Heyndrickxia acidicola: one gene and its partner. The protein of the gene in region 1 binds, or shares a complex with, the protein of each later gene. Links are inferred from orthologs where the notes say so. Each region holds a gene or a part of one and is shown in the gene's direction. Other genes may lie near its edges.

Region 1 (3,296 bases):
ATCAACAACATTATTTAACATAAAAACCTCTCCCTTACCTGATTTTTTTGTTATATAACTGTTATAATCTTATTGATTTGTATTATAACAACAAAAAGATGATTTTGTCTATACCGATTTTGAATTATGTGAAAATGGGTAAAATGAAGTATAGTAAATGGAGAACGCTGCAACAGTAAAGTATATTTTTAAAGGAGGGATAGGCATGAAACTGACTATAATTGGCCATTGGGGTGGATATCCAAAGCTGAATGAAGCCACAACAGGCTATTTACTCGAGCATGAAGGATTTAAGATGTTAATTGATTGCGGAAGCGCCGTTTTCTCCGCCATGCAGCAATTTGTGTTGCCTGAAGAGCTGGATGCGGTGATTATTTCCCACTATCATGAAGATCATGTTGCTGATATTGGCGTATTGCAATATTCTCTTTTAAATGGAAAATATTTAGGGAAAAAAACAGGCACCCTGCCGATTTACGGCCATTTAGAGGATCAAATGGGCTTTGACCGCTTATCCTTCAGGGATATTACTGAGGGAGTGGTATATCATCCTGATGAAATTCTTCAAGTAGGTCCCTTTTCCATTCGTTTTTTGAAGACGAAGCATCCTGTTCCGTGTTATGCAATGAGAATTGAAGCTGGCAATCAAGTTCTTGTATACACTGCAGATTCTGCTTTTATACATGACTTTATTCCCTTTTCAAGAGACGCAGATCTGTTATTGTGTGAATGCAATTTTTATGGAGATATGAATGGGGAACAAGCCGGCCACATGACAAGCTATCAGGCGGGGGAAATGGCTGAAGGGGCAAAAGTGAAGAAATTGGTACTAACACATCTTCCGCAATTTGGAGAAGTGGAACAATTGAAACAGGAAGCATCGGAACGGTTTTCCGGTGAAGTAGAGCTGGCAGCACTGGGACTAGCTCTGGAATTGTAGTTCCTTGTTTATAGTAATCTTGCAGCATAATGTAGAAGCCATATGCAAAGAAAATGCAGTGCAATAAAGGAGTGAGATAGGATTGTTATTTATAGATAATAAAGGAATTACAGATCCCCGTATTAATTTGGCGATAGAAGAATATGCGGTTAAAAATTTGGATATTAATGAGAGCTTTCTTTTGTTTTACATTAACCAGCCTTCCATTATTATCGGGAAGAATCAAAATACCATAGAAGAAATTAATACAGAGTATGTGGAAAAAAATAATGTTATTGTTGTTAGGCGACTTTCAGGAGGGGGAGCCGTTTATCATGATCTTGGAAATCTAAATTTCAGCTTTATTACCAAGGATGACGGCGAAAGCTTTCATAACTTCCTGAAATTTACCGAACCGGTTATAGCAGCATTAAAAAAGCTTGGAGTAGACGCAAAACTGAGCGGGCGGAATGATATTCAGGTAGGGGAAAGAAAAATTTCAGGTAATGCCCAATTTTCCACAAAAGGAAGAATGTTCAGCCATGGAACTCTCATGCTGAATTGTGAGCTGGACCATGTAACTCAGGCCTTAAAAGTGAAAAAAGACAAGATAGAGTCGAAAGGGATAAAATCGATAAGGAGCAGGGTGGCAAATATATCGGAATTCTTAGATCAACCGCTTTCCATTGAGGAGTTCCGCCAAATCCTCCTTGAAAATATTTTCGGTGGACAAGAAATTCCTGAATATACCCTGACCTCAGAAGATTGGGAGAAGATTCATCAATTATCAAAAAATCGTTACCAGCAATGGGACTGGAATTATGGTAAATCACCAAGTTTTAATCTCCAGCATTCCCGCAGATTTCCTGCCGGAAGTATTGACATCCGCCTTGATGTACAAAAGGGATTAATTGATGATTGTAAGATTTATGGGGACTTTTTTGGTGTCGGTGATGTAAGTGAGATTGAAAATAAACTTATGGGTACCCGATATGAGAAAAAGGAAATTGAAAAAGCAATCCAAAACACGGATGTAAGTCACTATTTTGGCAACATAACAAAAGAAGACTTAGTTGAATTAATCTATTAGGCTCTTCTTGTAAGGCTCTTTTCGTATACTTTGTTGCTATTGGTCACAAAAATATCATTTTAAATATATATTCAGTATTAAAAGCAGGTGAATAGCACACGAAAAGATGCCACGAAGACAGACAACATACGGAATAATCCTTTGTACATAGAGCAACAATCTATATAAAAACAGCCATCTATTAAAACAAAGCTGTCCTCCTCTTGGCAGGGCAGCTTTGTTTTTGTGCATATAAAAGTATAATTTTTACATTATTTAACCAGTGTCGTCTCTGTCCAGATCCAGCGCCTATCAGCTAGTGAACCCTGAAATAGGTCAGCATCAGCTCTAAAACAGTCTCACTGTGTTTCCTTTATCTCAGTTTTGAAGACGACGAAATCCGTACACTGATGAGCAAGGCGTGTGCGCTTTTCTTAGCTGTTAAAGCTGGATTCAGGGGAGAAACTCTATGAAATAAAAATTTTAAGTAAATCTGTGCGCCACTTGAATATGTAATATTCTTTCATTATAATTAATTTAGAAAATTTAAATGAATGATTATTCATTCAGGAAGGGGAAGGGAAAAATGAATTTAGCTTCTCACTTAAAAAAGACAGCAGCTGAAAATGCAGATAAAACGGTTTATTATTTTTTAGATAAACCTACTACATATGCAGAATTTGATACGGCTGTTACTAAATTTGCCGATGGTCTAAGTAAGCTGGGTATTAAAAAAGGCGACCATATTGCACTTCTTCTTGGAAACTCACCTCACTTTGTCATCTCCTTATATGGGGCAATGAGACTGGGGGCAACGGTCATCCCTATTAATCCTATTTACACTCCGGAGGAAATCGGCTATATCATCAACAATGGGGATGTAAAGGCCGTTATTTCGCTGGACCTTTTAGTTCCGCTTGCAGGAAAGCTTGGGGCAATGCTTCCTAAGGTGGAACACTATATCATATGCGAAACGAACCCTGCCAGCCCGCCGGATTTATCTGTTCACCCAAAATTGAAATCGTTTACAGAAGTGCTTGTATCAGGCAAAACAGATTTTCAAGCAGCAGATACTGACACGGATGATGTGGCAGTCATCCTTTATACATCGGGGACAACCGGTAAGCCAAAAGGGGCAATGCTTACACATAAGAATCTCTACTCCAATGCAAGTGACATCAGTAACTATCTGAAAATCAATGATCAGGATCGTGTCATTACCACATTGCCGATGTTCCATGTATTCAGTTTAACAGTTGTAGTAAATGCACCAATCATCAGTGGTGCAACAATGCTGATCATACCTAG
Region 2 (3,177 bases), 2.3 Mb from region 1 along the record:
CCCTTTAGTGGATTAAAGGATAGTGGTATGGGTATAAAGTTTATAATAAGATTAGGAATAGGGGTGGATTTTATGTCGAGGGTTACACCATTTTTAATGTTTCAGGGAAATGCAGAGGAAGCGATGAATTATTACACTTCTTTAATTGAAGACTCCGAAATTACCAGCATCACCCGTTACGGTGCAAATGGACCGGGTGAAGAAGGCAGTATCCTCAAAGCCTCCTTTACACTTAATGGGCAGGAATTTATATGCATTGACAGCAACATGAAGCACGATTTTACATTTACACCTTCTTTCTCGTTGTTTATTAATTGTGATACGGAAGAGGAGATAAACCGGCTTTACGAGGGGTTATCAGCTGGCGGTGTACTCATGCCATTAGGTGAATATCCATTTAGTAAGAAGTTTGGCTGGACGGTTGATAAGTTTGGTGTTTCATGGCAGTTTACTCTTCCATACGAATGAGAGAATGATTTGATTTATCAAGAGTAGAATGGCTTTTAAAGTTAGATTTGGCTCATTATGTGGGAAGCCCTTTGGAAAATTGATTTACACTGCAGGAAACGAGAGATACATAACGATTTTATTCATTTCGAAAAAGTAGAAACTTCTGCTATACTTCTAAGACATCTAAAAAAAGAAAGGTGAATAGAACGTGTCTTTGACTTTTTACTGGTACCCTAAATGCGGAACTTGCCGCAACGCGAAAAAGTGGCTTGAAAATCATAATGTTTCTTTTGAAGCGGTGAATATTGTAGATAATCCTCCTTCAAAGGAAGAATTGAAATCATTGTATCAACAAAGCGGACTGGAGCTTAAAAAGCTCTTCAACACCAGCGGCATGAAATACAGGGAGCTGGGGTTAAAGGATAAAATGAAAACTGCATCAGAAGATGAACTCCTGACAACTTTAGCCTCTGACGGCATGCTGATAAAGCGTCCAGTCGTAACAAATGGCAGCAAAGCTTCTTTTGGTTTTAAAGAAGAAGAATATGAGCAAAAATGGCTGTGAAAATAAAGAGAGTTTTCTTGCTTTCTACCTGAGAAATATGTAAATATAAAGTGAATAGATTTGTTTGAAGGGGAAACTTCACTTTTAAACGTAAAGAATTTTGTAGAAATACGGATGATTAGATGGAGGGAATATGGATGAGTGTACCAAAAGAATTGCGTTATTCAGAAGAGCATGAGTGGGTTAAGCAAGAAGGCGGTAATGTCCGTATCGGCATTACAGATTTCGCTCAATCTGAATTAGGGGATATTGTTTTTGTCGAGCTTCCTGAAGTAGGAGATACAGTTACGGCAAATGAACCATTCGGCAGCGTTGAATCCGTTAAAACGGTTTCTGAGCTTTACGCGCCTGTAAGCGGAAAAGTAGTAGAAGTAAATGAAGATTTAGGGGACAATCCTGAATATGTGAACGAATCATCATATGACAAAGCATGGATGATCGTAGTAGAGCCAGCTGATGCAGCCGAATTGGACAGCCTAATGACAGCTGAGCAATATGAAGAAATGATTAACGAAGATTAATATTTTTCTCCTTCACCTTGGACTTGTTCCAAGGTGTTTTTTAACTATTTTTGTATGATACTGCTATGTACGATGAAAAATTATACTCAGCAATGTTGTGCGAAAAGAAGCCCTTAACTAGACGCAAAGGATGAATTGAACAATGAGAATCCTGACTCAAGATGAAATCCATATACTGCAGCACGATGAGCAGGCTTTTGCCCTGTACTTTTATACTCCCCTTTGCGGGACCTGCAAGGTGGCTTCAAAGATGCTCGATGTTGTGGAGCAGCTTAAAACAGGCTACTCTTTTGGAAAGGCAGACCTGAACTTCATGCCTGAAATGGCAGAGAAGTTTTCAATTGAAAGTGTCCCTTGCCTGCTTCTTTTTCAAAATGGTCGGGTAAAAGAAAAATTATATGCATTCCATTCTGTACCTTACATTTATGAAAAAATGACTAGCAAAAATAACGGGCCGTCTGAGTAAAAATCCCCATTCGATCCGGTATTTTTAATTCATGAAAAAGTGTATTAAAAGCAACTATAAAATGACATATTTCTTGGGAAATAGATAAGACAGCGGAAGCATCATCGGTCTGCTGTCTTTTTTTATGTTTTTATAGGGGATAATGTTGAACGATTGTAAAAGGATTAAAGGTAGAAGGCAAGGAATATAATCGTATGACAAATGGACGGGATGTGGAAATCGTGGATAAGTATTTAAATCGTTTGTTTTATAAACTCGAAGAACGCAGCCATTTGTTGGAGCTGCTGCCCAGCAATCCATTTACAGCGTTAATACAGAGTGGCAAAGAGTCTTGGATCATAAGCCTTTCTGAACAGGATATTTATTACCAGGCAGGGGAGAACAGTTCAAGTGCAGATTTGGAAATTGCAGGCCCGGAGTCTATTTTAAGGGTTTTGCTGAACGGAGAAGTGAGACTAAGCCAGTTAAAAAAAATGGGCCATATTGAAGTAGAGGGTTCATTCAGGCATTTACTATTATTAGAGGCTGTTTTATGGCTCTGCCGCAAATATGAAGGAGTTGCAGAAAATGATCCGCTTAATCTGCTAGAATCCATATAAATAATGCTGCTTTTTTTAAAAAAATCTTTTTCAGGATAAAGGCTTCAATTAAGCTTTAACCAAGATGTCTCCTTTAGATAAAGTCTTTATTATTGGATTTTTTATGTTGATTTTATCATATGCTGAGGGGGCGGAACTATTAAAACAATTTAGGGGAGATAAGCACTAGTTTTTGCAGTGAGGAGGGGCTTATCGTTTGCAGAAAGCAAATGCTTGCAGTAAAAATCAACTAGCAGGAGGAACAGGGCACCTCCCATGTCTTTCTTAAATTACAATGTTGTGGTCTGATTCCAAAGTTGATTGAAGCAGAAGGCGCGAGACTCCTGCGGGATCAGCGTGTAAGGGGAGACCCCGCAGGAGCACAGCGACGAGGAGGCTCCACTACCGCCCCGCGGAAAGCGAGTGCGTGAAGCGCAAATCAACCAGCAGGAGGAACAGGGCACTACTGATGTCTCTAATAAAACCCGATGTTGACCTGAATCTAAAGTAGATTGTAGCCGAAGATAACAGACTCCTGTGGATGTGCCTAGCATGCAAAATGAACTATTCTATTCATATGAAAATTGATCCTTCTCC

What was found.
Region 2: the proteins of lplA (region 1) and gcvH are in contact, whole or in part, in a crystal structure (PDB 3A7A), measured with the Escherichia coli proteins. The link is inferred for Heyndrickxia acidicola from one-to-one orthologs.

The regions. Positions count from the first base shown.
Region 1 is NZ_KV440953.1:2,298,207-2,301,502, reverse strand. The notes cover bases 53-3,015. They hold lplA (lipoate--protein ligase), read left to right. Parts: upstream 53-1,022; coding sequence 1,023-2,009; downstream 2,010-3,015. Other genes in these bases: A5N88_RS10775 (fatty acid--CoA ligase family protein), read left to right, coding at 2,575-3,015; A5N88_RS10785 (MBL fold metallo-hydrolase), read left to right, coding at 206-940. In the rest of the region: protein YhfH, read right to left, coding at 1-21; more of A5N88_RS10775, read left to right, coding at 3,016-3,296. UniProt on the Escherichia coli protein: Catalyzes both the ATP-dependent activation of exogenously supplied lipoate to lipoyl-AMP and the transfer of the activated lipoyl onto the lipoyl domains of lipoate-dependent enzymes.
Region 2 is NZ_KV440953.1:4,591,898-4,595,074, forward strand. Bases 1-2,844 are described here. They hold gcvH (glycine cleavage system protein GcvH), read left to right. Parts: upstream 1-1,152; coding sequence 1,153-1,536; downstream 1,537-2,844. Other genes in these bases: A5N88_RS21295 (VOC family protein), read left to right, coding at 73-468; A5N88_RS21300 (arsenate reductase family protein), read left to right, coding at 659-1,015; A5N88_RS21310 (thioredoxin family protein), read left to right, coding at 1,679-2,002; A5N88_RS21315 (SCP2 sterol-binding domain-containing protein), read left to right, coding at 2,197-2,601. UniProt on the Escherichia coli protein: The glycine cleavage system catalyzes the degradation of glycine. The H protein shuttles the methylamine group of glycine from the P protein to the T protein.